2 regions of the Nocardia sp. NPDC019395 genome follow, and region 1 is predicted to be linked to the other one. Evidence: riboswitches for the same ligand, from Rfam matches in the RefSeq annotation. Region 1 holds a riboswitch; the other holds the start of a gene.
The links. A riboswitch is a leader RNA that binds a small molecule or an ion and turns the genes downstream of it on or off. The one in region 1 is predicted to bind thiamine pyrophosphate.
Positions count from the first base shown of each region.

Region 1 (6,653 bases):
CACGAGAGACGATTCGGTTTGACTGCGCCGCGAAAAGTGAGCAGGGCATAGCTGAGCGTTCCCACCATGCTGAGAGCAGCGCCGAGGAAGACGAACCGTGGATCGATCACCGATCCACGAGAACATCGGGACCCCTGGCCCGGCAAGCAGGCCGTCCCGGCCCACCGACTAGAGGGCTCCTGCGGTTCGCGCGCTTTCTCGTCGCCGCGGTTGTTGCCGGCGATGCAGATATAGGTTGCGGCCGATTTTGTGCTCGTGTGCGAAATGGTTCGGTGCTTCGATCGTCAGGGCCACCAGATCGTTGCCGCGATTACCAGTAGCGGTAGTCCGATTGCGATGGCGAAACCGGTCAGCACCAGGCCACCCATGGTGTCACCTGCGCGGATGATCAGCGTGCGAAGCTGAGCCGTGGAGCCACGGTCTCCACGTCGGCCACCTCCATCACTGCGTTGAGTTCGAGTGGGCTGAGGTGGTCAGGTGCCGGGAGGATCACCAGGTCGGCCCGGGCGTTGCGTGCCTGATCGGCCGCTCGTAGCACTGACCGTTCGCAGGGCCACACGACGCGGTATCCGAGTCGGTCCGCGAGTCGGTGTATCTGGGCGCGATCCCATTCGGGTGCGCGGCTGATGTCGTAGTCGATCCAGCCGAACGCGATCGAGTGGTTCATCGCGCCGTCTTGTCGGGCTGCACGTAGCCACGGATTGGGGGGTCGGTCCGGGAGGGGGCTATCGGGTGGGGGTTATTCATTGCGCGTAGTCCTGCAGCGACCCGTTCCAGAAGTGCAGGGTCATTGCGACAGATGGTGTGCCAATACCCCAGCGTCGTAGCCATTGCGCGGTTGACGGGTCGGCGGAAGGGAAGCGGCAAAGTCGCGCCCATAGTTGAACCCCCTTGTGTTGGTGTGAATCACATGAGGTCGGAGGCCGATGAAACTTCCGACACGAGAAGAGTCCCGCGACATATGGGGACGAAATAACCCAAGATTTGGGACACTCAGGGACATTTCGGCTAGAACCTAGACATGACAAACGAACGGCTGCGGGGTGCAATGGCCGGCGCGAACCTGACGAAACATGCTCTGGCGGAGCGGCTCGAGGTCAGCACGAAAACCGTCGAGCGGTGGATCACCCAGGATCGGTGTCCACATCCCGGTCTGCGGCTGAAGGCGGCTCGGGTTCTCGACCGGGACGAAACGTACCTGTGGCCAGAGTTGCTGGCTGGCAACAGGTCCGCAGCTGCTTCACTGTCGGAGCTGGTGCAGATCTGGCCGACCCGGCCCGAAGTGCCGCATGAGGTATGGCGCTCGCTCATGAAGCAAGCCGGCGATTACATCGACGTCTTGGTCTACGCGGGAGGCTTTCTGGTCGAGTCACTGGACTTCGTGAACGTCGTCCGCATCAAGGCGGCTGCCGGTGTTCAGGTTCGGATTCTTCTGGGCGAAAGCGACGCACCGGAGGTCGTGGCACGGGGACGTGAGGAAGGTCTGCCCGCGCTGGCGAAGCGGTGTGAGTCGACGCTGGAGTATCTCCGGGAAACGATGGAGCTGCCGATGGTAGATATCCGGACGCATCGCACCACGCTGTACAACAGCATCTACCGATTCGGCGACTCGCTGCTGGTCAACACTCACAGCTACGGTGCGTACGCGGCGAAATCTCCGGTTCAGCACCTCCAGAAGGTCCCCGGCGGGCAACTCTTCGCTTACTACATGGATTCGTTCGAGGCAGTCTGGAAGACAGGCCGCACCGTAATCTGACCTCATGGGACGGCGAATCGACTACCACCAGGACCTCCATGCACCGGCCGCGAACAGTGTCCGCCCGAGCGCGGCCGCATTCGTCCAGAAGGGCGGGGAAGTCCTGCTGATTTGCAGGTCCGACAACGGCAACTGGTCCATGCCGGGAGGTGCGCACGACCCGGGTGAATCCCTCAGTCGCACCGCTGTTCGCGAGACTCGAGAAGAGACGGGAGTGGATATCCATACGACCGGCATTGTCGGCATCTTCACCGATCCAACCCACGTCATCCACTACACGAGCAACGACGAGGTCCGTCAGGAATTCACCGTTGTATATCGCGGCGAGGCGATCGGTGGGCAACCCGTGACGAGCAGCGAGAGCACGCGCGTCGAGTGGGTGCCGGTCGAGCAGATCCCCGACTTGACGATGGACCGCAGCCAGCGGAAGCGCATCGACTGGGCGCTGAACGAGAGCGAACCTTACATCGATCCCGATGCGCGCTGAGCCGCTGCTCGCAGTCGCGGTTCCGCCTTCGTAATCGCGGTGTGAACGACATTGCCCGGTTCGTAGCGTCGCAAGATTTCAGCCAGCCGCTCATCCACGGTGAAGTCCTCCCCGTTCGGACCTGTCGACAGGTCGGACCACCACAGGAAATCTTCGGCCTTCCCGAGGTCGGCCACACCCGAGAGCAGGAATTCCTCGAATATTCCCGCGTCCAGACCTCTCACTCCGGCCTCGACCTCCGCGGCTGTGTGAAACGCGACCATATGGCACACGACCGGCGAGTATCCGAGTGATTGCAGCAACCGCGCACCGTCTATTGGGTGAAACCCGAGGTCAGGATGACCGTAGCCGACGTCATGCAGGTAGGCAGCCATAACCGCATCCCCACGAAGGTCGGCCGGCAGCAGCTCCGCTACGGACTCCATCCGGCGCCCCACCGCGACCGAGTGAGCCCGCCGCGATTCAGTCAGCGGAGCCAACAGGTCATCCACAGCCAAATTCACGGCCGCCATCGTACGCCCGGCACATCTCCGAAGTAGGTTGCCGAATATCGCCCTACAGGACATATGTCGCAGGTGACACCACGAGTGCCCCTCGTGCTGAATGATTTTCGCCATTGCGATCGGACTACCGCTACTGGTAATTGCTGCGCCGATCTGGTGGCCGTGCTGATCGATTCACTCGAACCACACCCAGGCCCACCCGCTCCAGGCCGGGCACGGGATGCGCCCGGCCTGGAGCGGGAAACGTTGAGGCGTGGATGAGCCTCAGGGGGTCTGCTCAGGTGGTGATCGGCAGGTATACGCGGTTACCGGTATCGGCGAATTCGGCCGACTTCTCGGCCATGCCCGCCTCGATGGCCTGCACATCGGTCAGGTTGTGCTGCTCCGCGTAATCGCGGACATCCTGCGAGATCCGCATCGAGCAGAACTTCGGCCCGCACATCGAGCAGAAATGCGCGGTTTTCGCTGGTTCCGCGGGCATCGTCTCGTCGTGGTACTCGCGGGCCGTATCCGGGTCCAGGGACAGGGCGAACTGGTCGCGCCAGCGGAATTCGAAACGGGCCTTGGATAATTCGTCGTCGCGGTGCTGGGCGTGCGGGTGACCCTTGGCGAGATCGGCGGCATGTGCGGCGATCTTGTACGTGATGACACCGGTTTTCACATCGTCCCGGTTGGGCAGGCCGAGGTGTTCCTTCGGCGTGACGTAACACAGCATCGCGGTGCCCGCTTGCGCGATCATCGCGGCGCCGATGGCAGAGGTGATGTGGTCGTAGGCGGGCGCGATATCGGTGGCCAGTGGGCCGAGCGTGTAGAAGGGAGCTTCTTCGCACAGCTCCTCCTCCAGCCGCACATTCTCGACGATCTTGTGCATCGGCACATGACCCGGGCCCTCGATCATCACCTGCACGCCGTGCGCTTTCGCGATCCCGGTCAGTTCCCCGAGTGTGCGGAGTTCGGCGAACTGGGCCTCGTCGTTGGCGTCGGCGATCGAACCGGGACGCAGGCCGTCACCGAGCGAGAACGTCACGTCGTAGCGTGCCAGGATTTCGCACAGTTCCTCGAAATGCGTGTACAGGAACGATTCCCGATGATGAGCCAGGCACCACGCGGCCATGATCGAACCGCCGCGCGAAACGATCCCGGTGACTCGTTTCGCGGTGAGCGGCACGTACCGCAGCAGCACGCCGGCGTGCACGGTCATATAGTCGACGCCCTGTTCGCACTGTTCGATCACGGTGTCGCGGTAGATCTCCCAGGTGAGTGCGGCCGGATCACCGTTGACCTTCTCCAGCGCCTGATAGATCGGCACGGTGCCGACCGGGACAGGCGAATTGCGCAGAATCCACTCACGGGTCTCGTGGATGTTCTTGCCGGTGGACAGATCCATGATGGTGTCGGCTCCCCAGCGGGTGGCCCAGACCATCTTCTCGACCTCCTCGGCGATCGAAGACGAGACCGCGGAGTTACCGATATTGGCGTTGATCTTCACCAGGAACTTCTTGCCGATAATCGTCGGTTCCAGTTCCGGATGCCGGTGATTGGCCGGAATAACGGCCCGCCCGGCGGCGACCTCCGCGCGTACCAGTTCCGGTGTCACGCCTTCGCGGGCGGCGATGAACCGCATCTCCGCGGTGATGATCCCGGCCCGGGCCCAGTTCAGCTGGGTGGATGGCCCCGCGACTTCCGGTTTGCCCCAGCCGTCCCGTAGCGGCGGCAGGCCCGTCTCCAGATCGATTGTGGCGGTGTCGTCGGTGTACGGGCCGGAGGTGTCGTACACGTCGAAATATTCGCCGTTGGTCAATTCGACCCGGCGCACCGGTACCCGGAGGCCGTCCACATCCCGGTAGTGCTTGACGCTTCCCTCGATCGAACCGGTGGTCACGGAATCGACAGGTGTGCTCGTCATATTTCCTCCCTACGCCGGCATTACCCGGTCAGGTTCATACGGTCGACAGCCCTGAGCGCCCCTGCTGGGGCTAGCCGTCCTCTCAGCCCGCTGGTGCGAGCCCCCGTTGGCGTGTGAAATTTTCCGGTACCGACCATAGTGTGGCTGGGGGACCGGCGCTTGAGCGGCTGACTGTGGCCGGGGTGTTCGATACGGCTTCCAGGGGGTGGAGCGATAAGGTCGAACGGTGACGCTCTCGCATGGATCGCTGATGACCGTGGACGAGTTCGAGGAACTCGACGCCGCGGCTCAGCGCATATCCGAGGGGCTGCGGCTGGAATATCTCAACGGACTGCTGGCCGCGAAGGCGCGACCGGATGTGAACCACAGCCGAGTCGTGCAGTGGCTGGCCCGGTTCCTGGTGCCGCGCCGGTCGGAGTTGTGGTTGTTCGCGGATGTCGGTCTGCGGGCCGGTCGCGGCGGGGGCAGCCGGGTACGCCCGGACGCGATACTCGCGCCCGCGTCGGCCTTCTCCGGAGAAGGGGAGTGGTCGGATCCGCAACCGGTCCTGATGACCATCGAGGTCACCTCCCGGGCGCAGCACACCGAACTGCGGGACCGGCTGGACAAACCGTTCCTCTACGCCGCCACCGGCATACCGCTCTACCTGTTGATCGACCGCGGCTCCGCGGAGGTCAACGTATTCAGCGAACCCGACGACGGCCGCTACGCCTCCCGCGAAACCCTCCCTTTCGGCACCGACGTCGAAATCCCCGACCCCCTGGGCGTGATCCTGGCCACCGACTCCCTCCTCGACTGGACCTGACGATCACCTGAGTCGAAACTCCCCCCGACCTTCGCCGCCACGCACCTTCCCCTCCCAGCCCTCTCACTTGGTCAACCTTCCCGGGCGGGGCCCGCCCGGTTCTGGAGCGACCAGAGGAAGGGAGCGCAGCGACCGACCGGCGGGAGTGAAGAACCGGGTTAATAGGGCCCCGCCCTCGAGCCGCGGAGCGGCTCCAAAATTACAGCCCGCCCCTTCGCGGTTGGTCTACGTCGAGACCCGAGGTTTATAGGGCCCGCCCTCGAGCCGCGAAGCCGCTCCAAAATCACAGCCCGCCCCTTCACGGACGGTCCACCCCGTGACCACAGCTAACAGGCCCCGGAGAGCACAGCTAACAGGCCCCCGCCCCCGCTTCCCCGGAGGCGGCGCAATCGAACTCTGCGATTACCGGTGCGTGATCGCTGGCACCCTTGCCCTTGCGTTCCTCGCGGTCCACACCGGCATCGGTGACCGTGGCCGCCAGTGCCGGGGAGGCGAGGATGAAATCGATGCGCATACCCTCCTTCCGGGGGAAGCGCAGCTGGGTGTAATCCCAGTAGGTGTAGACACCGGGACCCGGTGCGTAGGGGCGCATGACATCGGTGAATCCGGTCGCCGTGATGGCCTCGAACGCGTCCCGTTCCGGCTGGGAGACATGGGTTTTGCCGGTGAAGAATTCGGTGGACCAGACATCGTCGTCGGTGGGCGCGATATTCCAGTCCCCGACGAGAGCGGTTCTGGTATCGGGACGGTCGGCCAGCCAGCGGACGGCGTTATCGCGCAGCGCCGCCAGCCAGGCGAGTTTGTACTCGTAGTGCGGATCGGTCAGGGCACGGCCGTTGGGCACATACAGGCTCCACACCCGGACCCCGCCGCAGGTCGCGCCCAGCGCCCGGGCCTCGACCGTGGGCGTGGTGATCAGCGTGTCCGCCGCATCCCGGTCGAACCCGGGCTGATCCGGGAAACCGATTTCCACATCCTCGAGCCCGACCCGGGAGGCTATCGCCACCCCGTTCCACTGGTTCAGCCCCACATGCGCGACCTCGTAACCGGCCTCGGCGAACCGTTCGAAGGGGAACTGGTCGTCGCGGCATTTGGTTTCCTGTAATGCCACGACGTCGATGTCCTGGCGGTCCAGCCAGGCCAGTACCCGGTCCTGCCGGGAGCGGATCGAATTGACATTCCAAGTGGCCAGTCGC
Region 1 is NZ_JBEYBT010000035.1:7,727-14,379, forward strand. Features, by position in the region: gene ABZ827_RS30960 (hypothetical protein) at 1-110, opposite strand, end outside; gene ABZ827_RS30965 (hypothetical protein) at 389-667, opposite strand; gene ABZ827_RS30970 (XRE family transcriptional regulator) at 1,022-1,756, shown strand; gene ABZ827_RS30975 (NUDIX domain-containing protein) at 1,761-2,243, shown strand; gene ABZ827_RS30980 (HD domain-containing protein) at 2,219-2,746, opposite strand; gene thiC (phosphomethylpyrimidine synthase ThiC) at 3,024-4,652, opposite strand; TPP riboswitch at 4,642-4,769, opposite strand; gene ABZ827_RS30990 (Uma2 family endonuclease) at 4,879-5,457, shown strand; gene ABZ827_RS30995 (exodeoxyribonuclease III) at 5,807-6,653, opposite strand, start outside.

Region 2 (6,653 bases), on a different contig from region 1:
CCCGGAGGCACCGAGCTGCCGCGCGCCGTCGACCAGGGCGGCGATCACCCGTGCCGCGTGTTCGTAGCTCAGGCCGTGTGGCGGGCGGATATTGGATACGCAGTTGCGTTCGGCGTCGCTGCGGCCGGGGCGCGGACGGTGGGTCAGGTACACGCCCAGGCTGTCCGCGACGGACAACCCGGGCCGCTCACCGATGACGACGAGCAGGGTGGTGACGCCGAGCTGTTCCCCGAGGTGGTCGCCGAGAGCGACGCGTGCCTGGGTGGCGACAACCGGTGGCGCGAGGGTGAGGCCGGGCAGGGCGGCGGCGATCGCACGGACCAGACCGGGCCCGTGGGCGGCCACTGCCCGCGCCGACAATCCGTCGAACACTGCGATACCGAGATCGGCGCCGAGCCGGGGCAACCGGGTGGCGGCTGCGGGTTGCCGGCCGAGATCGGGGCGCCGCAGATAGGTGGCGCGATCCGGGGCGGCGGAGGCCGCGGTGAGCGGTTCGCCGAGCCCGAGCTCACCGAGTTGCCGGGTGAGTGCCGGGACGTCCAGCTGCGTGTGCACGGCGTCGCGCGCGGCGGCGTGCGCCGCGACGAACTCGAGATGCTCGCGGGTGGGCAGCCCGGAACCGGCCCGGCCCAGGCCGATCCGGGCCTGGGTGTGCCGGCGCAGCGCGTCCCAGGGGTCGCCGGTCATGCTAGGGCTCGCAGGGGTGACGCCGACAGGTCGATTTCCAGGACACGGCCGGTGTCGTCGGCCAGGCCCTGGTTCTGCAGCCAGCGTTCGAATTCTGGTGCGGGACGAAGCTTTCCGGCCGCGCGAGCGTAGAGCGCGTCGTGGAACGACAGCGATTGGTAGCCCAGCATGATGTCGTCGGCGCCCGGGACCGTGATCACGAAAGCTGTTCCGGCGAGAACGAGTAGCGACAACAAGGTATCCATATCGTCCTGGTCGGCCTCGGCGTGATTGGTGTAGCAGACATCGACACCCATCGGCAGACCCAGCAGCTTGCCGCAGAACTGATCCTCGAGACCGGCCCGGATGATCTGCTTGCCGTCGTAGAGGTATTCGGGGCCGATGAACCCCACCACGGTGTTGACCAGAAGCGGATCCAGTTCCCGGGCGACCGCGTAGGCGCGGGCCTCGAGGGTTTGCTGGTCGACCGGGCGGCCGCCGGTGCCCAGGTGGGCACCGGACGACAACGCCGAACCCTGACCGGTTTCGAGGTACATCACATTGTTGCCGACGGTGCCGCGGCGCAGGGCCCGGCCCGCTTCGTTGCCTTCGCGCAGCAATCCCAGGCCGACACCGAAGGCGCTGTTCGCGCCCTCGGTCCCGGCGACCGATTGGAACACCAGATCTACCGGGGCGCCGCGCTCGATCAGGTCGAGCGTCGTGGTGATATGGGTGAGCACGCAGGACTGGACCGGGATATCGAAGCGCTGCCGGATCTCGTCGAGCAGAGACAGCAGTTCGGCGGCCCGGCCCGGCGAATCACCGGCGGGGTTGATCCCCATCACGGCGTCGCCGCACCCCAGCAGCAATCCGTCCAGCACGGCCGCGGCCACACCGTGCGGGGCGTCGACCGGATGATTCGGTTGCAGCCGGGTGGCCAGGCGGCCGGGCAGCCCGATCGTGGTCCGGAAGCCGCTGGTGACGGTGAGCGCCGCGGAGACCGCGATCAGATCCTGGTTGCGCATGATCTTCGAGACCGCCGCGACCATCTCAGGAGTGAGGCCCGGCCCGAGCGCGCCGAGCCGTTCGGCGTGATCGTCCACAGCCGCGCCGGCCAGCAGGTGATCGCGCAGCCCGCCCACGGTGAGATGGGCGATCGGTGCGAACGCCGCGGTGTCGTGGGTATCGAGGATCAGGCGGGTGACCTCGTCGGTTTCGTAGGGAACGAGGGCTTCGGTGAGGAATGTGACGAGGGGGACCTCGGCCAGCGCCCACTGGGCGGCGGCCCGTTCGGCGTCCGAGTGGGCCGCGCAGCCGGCGAGCTCGTCACCGGACCGTAGCGGCGTGGCTTTCGCCATCAGGTCCACCAGTCCGTGGAATTCGTAGGACACGCCCGCGAGCTGCTGCCGGTATCTCGTCATCGCACCGCCACCTCCGTCGATGCGTCCGCCGTCACGTCGAGAAAGTAGCCGGTATCGCCGGCGGCGAGGGCCGGCGGTGGACGCACCTTCACGATATTGCCGTGGACACCGGCCGTCGACACGACCACGCCCCGATCGCGCAAATCGTTCACCACCGGTACCGCCGTCGCGGTGCGGGTCACCACGGTCGCCACCACGGATGTCACCGGTGATGAGGAGGCGTAACCGGTTTCGGTCCGGTGCCGCGGCCACGCCGGTGGATTCGTCACCGCGGCGGCTACCGGAACCACACCCACCAGGCATGGGCCGGGGCGCGCATTATCCGGGCCACCTGGCCACTTGTCATGCGACGCGCCACTGGTAGGGTCGGCTTTGTTCTGACACGGGGTGCTCCGCGAGTGCGGGGCTGAGATCACACCCGAGAACCTGTCCAGGTAATGCTGACGAAGGGATGTCCAGGTTTTGCTCGCGCACACCACTGATACCGGCAGATTCACCGAACACCTCTGGGACCGGACGAAGGATCTGCGCGCGGCCATCGACGACCTCGAGTTCCTCCGGCTGCTCGGCGACGGCACCCTGCCGCCCGAGGTTTTCCGCACCTACATCGAGCAGGATTCGCTGTATCTCGCGGGATATTCGAAGGTGCTGGCCATCTTGTCGGCCAAATCCCCCGATGCGCAGGCCGCGCAGTTCTGGGCGAGTTCGGCGGCCTCGGCGGTCTCCGTCGAATCGGCACTGCACGACGACCTGCTCAGCGGGGGCAGGCTTCCCGAGCGGGAGGGCGAGCCGGAGCATTCGGCGGCGTGCCTGGGATACACGTCCTATCTGATCGCGACCGCTGCCACCGAGTCGTACGCCGTCGGTGCGGCGGCCGCGCTGCCGTGCTTCTGGATCTACGCCGAGGTCGGGCGTGACCTGGCCACCCGCGCGGCCGCGGTCCTCGCCGCCGACCCCGACCACCCGTACGCGCAGTGGGTGACCACATACGGAGCCGACGAGTTCCAGGAGTCGGCCGCCGCGGCCCGGTTGTGGGTCGACGCGGCGGCCGAGGTCGCGAGCCCGCGGGAGCGTGCGGCGATGGAGACGGCGTTCACCATCGCCACCCGGTACGAGCTGATGTTCTGGGATACCGCCCTGAACCCGCAGCCGTGGCCCGCCTCGTGAGCGGCGGCCTACGCCGGGCCGTGAGTGTGGCCGTCGCGGTTGTGGCGGCACTGTCCGCGCTCACGGCCTGCACCCCGGGGCCCGGCGACGGCGAGACCATTCGGTTCGCCCTCGACTGGACACCGAACACCAACCACACCGGCCTGTTCGTGGCGCAGCAGCGCGGCTATTTCGGCGATGCCGGCCTGGACGTGGAGGTGCTGCCGTACAACAACACCGCCGTCGATACCGTTGTCGACGCGGGGAACGCCGAATTCGGTGTCAGCACACAGAGTTCGTCGACCTTCTCGCGGGCATCCGGTGGTCACACACTGTCCGTGCTCGCGCCGCTGCAGCGCTGGGCGACCGGAATCGGCGTAAAGGCCGACCGCGCCGATATCACCAGCCCCGCGGATCTGGACGGAAAGACCTACGCCGGCTTCGGAGATCCCGGCGAGGTCGAGACATTGCAGCAGGTGATCCGGAACGACGGTGGTACGGGAGATTTCGAATCGGTCACCCTGGGAACCTCGGCGTACGAGGCCGTCTACTCCGGCGAGGCGGATTTCACCGTCTCCTATCTGGGCTGGGAAGGTATCGAGGCCGAGCACAACAACAGGCCGATGAAGTACTTCCGGTACAGCGACTTCGGCTTTCCCGAGTCGTACGCCATCGTGATCGACGCCAACCAGGACTGGCTGGCGGCGAATCCCGACCGCGCGGCGAAATTCGTGCAGGCGCTGCAACGCGGGTACCAGTTCGCCGCGGACAATCCGGATGCCGCCGCGCAGGATCTCCTCGACGCCAACCCCGGAGCGTTCAACGACGAGTCGCTGGTGTTCGAGAGTCAGCGCATGCTGGCCGAACAGTTCATGAAGGGTCCCGGCGGCCGGGTAGGCGGCCAGACCCGGGAGCAGTGGGCAGCGAATTCCGGCTTCCTGTACGACAAGGGTTTGCTGACCGGTCCCGACGGTGCACCGCTTGCCGAGGAACCCGACTGGTCGACGTATTTCACCAATGACTATCTCGCGTCCACATAGCGACTCCGTGCGCGATAACCCGCAATCCACCGAGCGGATCCCGCCAGCCGGCCGAACCGCGGGGATCGGCTGGGCCGTGCCGTCCGTCGTGACAGTGGCAGTACTCATCGCGCTCTGGCAGGTCTATGTCGAGATCAGCGGTATCCGTCCGCAACTGCTTCCGGCACCGTCGCGTGTGGTGATGCAGGGGTGGGCGCACCGCGACGAGATCGGCACCCATGCCGCCGCGACCCTGCAGGTGACCCTGATCGGTTTCGCCGTATCGCTGAGCCTGGCCTGGCTACTGGCCGTCGTGGTCGACTTCTCGCCCTGGCTGCGGCGTGCGTTCGTACCGCTGTTCGTGGCCTCCCAGACCCTGCCGATCATCGCGATAGCGCCGCTCATGATCATCTGGTTCGGTTTCGGGCTGCTGCCGAAAGTCCTCGTCGTCGCGCTGGTCACCTTCTTCCCGATGGCGATCGGCCTGATCGAGGGTTTCGCCGCGGCGGACCGCGAGGCCGGCGCCCTGTTGCGCAGTATGGGAGCTTCCCGTGTCCAGGTGTTCCGGTATGTGCGCTTACCGTCCGCGATACCCCGGTTCTTCACCGCGTTGCGGATCGGGATCACCTACGCCGTCGTCGGCGCCGTATTCGCCGAGTACGTCGGTGCCCGCCAGGGCCTCGGTATCTATATGAGCCTGCAGAAGAATTCGTTCCGCACCGATCTGGTGCTGGCAGCGGTATTCGTGACCGCGCTCATCAGTATCGCGCTCTATCTGCTGACATTCGCGATCGAACGTATCGTCGCGCCCTGGTCGCGGGCGGAGAGCAGGAGCCGTCATGGCTGACGCACGCGGTAACCGGATCGTCGTCGCCGACCTCACCAAATCGTTTCCGCAGCCCGGCCGGGGCCGTGCGGACAGGCAAGTTCTCGGCGGTCTGTCGTTCACCGCGGAGCCCGGCGAGTTCGTATCCCTCATCGGGCCGAGCGGATGCGGAAAGAGCACTCTGTTCAATATGCTCGCCGGCCTGGAATCCCCCGATTCGGGCAGTATCCGTTTCGGTACGAGCGACGGTGGGCCGGTGGCCGCGCACTGCGCCTATATGCCGCAGAAGGATCTGTTGTTCCCGTGGCGGACCGTCCTCGACAACACCATCCTCGGTTTGCAGGTACACGGTCTCGCGAAACCGGAGGCGCGCCGCCGGGCCCTCGAACTGTTCCCGGTTTTCGGGTTGTCCGGATTCGAGGACGCCCGCCCGTTCCAGCTGTCCGGTGGTATGCGGCAGCGTGCGGCACTGCTGCGGACCGTCGTCCAGGAACGTGAACTACTACTGCTGGACGAGCCTTTCGGCGCGCTCGATTCGCTGACGCGCACCGAGATGCAGTCGTGGCTGCAGAACGTCTGGCAGCGGTACCGGTGGATGGTACTGATGATCACCCATGACATCCGCGAGGCGGTGTACCTGTCGGACCGGGTGATCGTGCTGTCCGCCCGCCCTGCCACGGTGCGCCACGAGGTACGTGTCGACCTTCCGCGCCCCCGGGAGGTGTCGATGATCACCGCTCCCGAGTTCGTCGCGCTGGAACAGGAACTGCTCGACGTACTGAATTAGGGTCGCCCTGCCCGGCCTCCGAGGGAGTGCCCGGCCGGCCGGTTACCGGGTCAGACCGGCGCCGGCCGCGCCGGCCGTGAGTGCGTCCAGGCCGAACGCGTCGACGGGACCGAGCGCGCCGGTACCGAGCAGACCGCCGTCGAGCGCGGACTGCGCACCCCACGCCAGGATTGCCGCGGTGAAGCTGTAGGGGTCGACTCCGGCGAGGGTCACCGACGCCAGGACGCGGCCGGCGTCATCGGATACTTCGGCGACGGCCCAGGTGCGGGTGCGGGCGCGCGATGCGGGAGTCGGGCCGCCGGTCGATCCCTTGACGACACGGTTCAGCGCGCTCTCGGCCAGTCGCCGCACCGGTTCCACCCGCGCGACCGCTCCGGTGACCATCGAGGTGACCTGCAGCCCGTGCGCTGCCACGCCGGGCAGTCCGAGGTAGACGTCGGCGGCACGCAGCTGCGGGTACGAACGGGTGAGGGCGAGATGTTCCGATCCCGGAATCGATGCGCCGGTATGCGTCTTCCCGCCGACGTCGAAGGTGCGTGTCCGGGCGGCGGTACGTTCGGGGACGATCCGGCCGCCGCGCAGCGCGAAACCCTCCTCGAACAACATGCCCGCCATGGACGCGCGCGTACCGCCGCTGGTCCCCGGGTCGGCGATGAAGTAGCCGATATCCGCGCGGACGGCCTCCGGCGCCTCGCGCAGCGCCAGGCCGGCGGCCAGATTGCCCGGCACGTAGTCGAATCCGAACGCGGTCAGCAGCCCCACGCCCGCCTTGCGTGCCGCGTCGTCGT
Region 2 is NZ_JBEYBT010000001.1:1,044,657-1,051,309, forward strand. Features, by position in the region: gene eutC (ethanolamine ammonia-lyase subunit EutC) at 1-687, opposite strand, end outside; gene ABZ827_RS04185 (ethanolamine ammonia-lyase subunit EutB) at 684-2,087, opposite strand; gene ABZ827_RS04190 (hypothetical protein) at 2,084-2,293, opposite strand; TPP riboswitch at 2,461-2,556, shown strand; gene ABZ827_RS04195 (TenA family protein) at 2,550-3,254, shown strand; gene ABZ827_RS04200 (ABC transporter substrate-binding protein) at 3,239-4,273, shown strand; gene ABZ827_RS04205 (ABC transporter permease) at 4,311-5,099, shown strand; gene ABZ827_RS04210 (ABC transporter ATP-binding protein) at 5,092-5,865, shown strand; gene ABZ827_RS04215 (saccharopine dehydrogenase NADP-binding domain-containing protein) at 5,908-6,653, opposite strand, start outside.
Region 2: it holds a riboswitch for thiamine pyrophosphate, as region 1 does, so the genes downstream of both, ABZ827_RS04195 (TenA family protein) here and thiC (phosphomethylpyrimidine synthase ThiC) in region 1, are expected to answer to the same signal.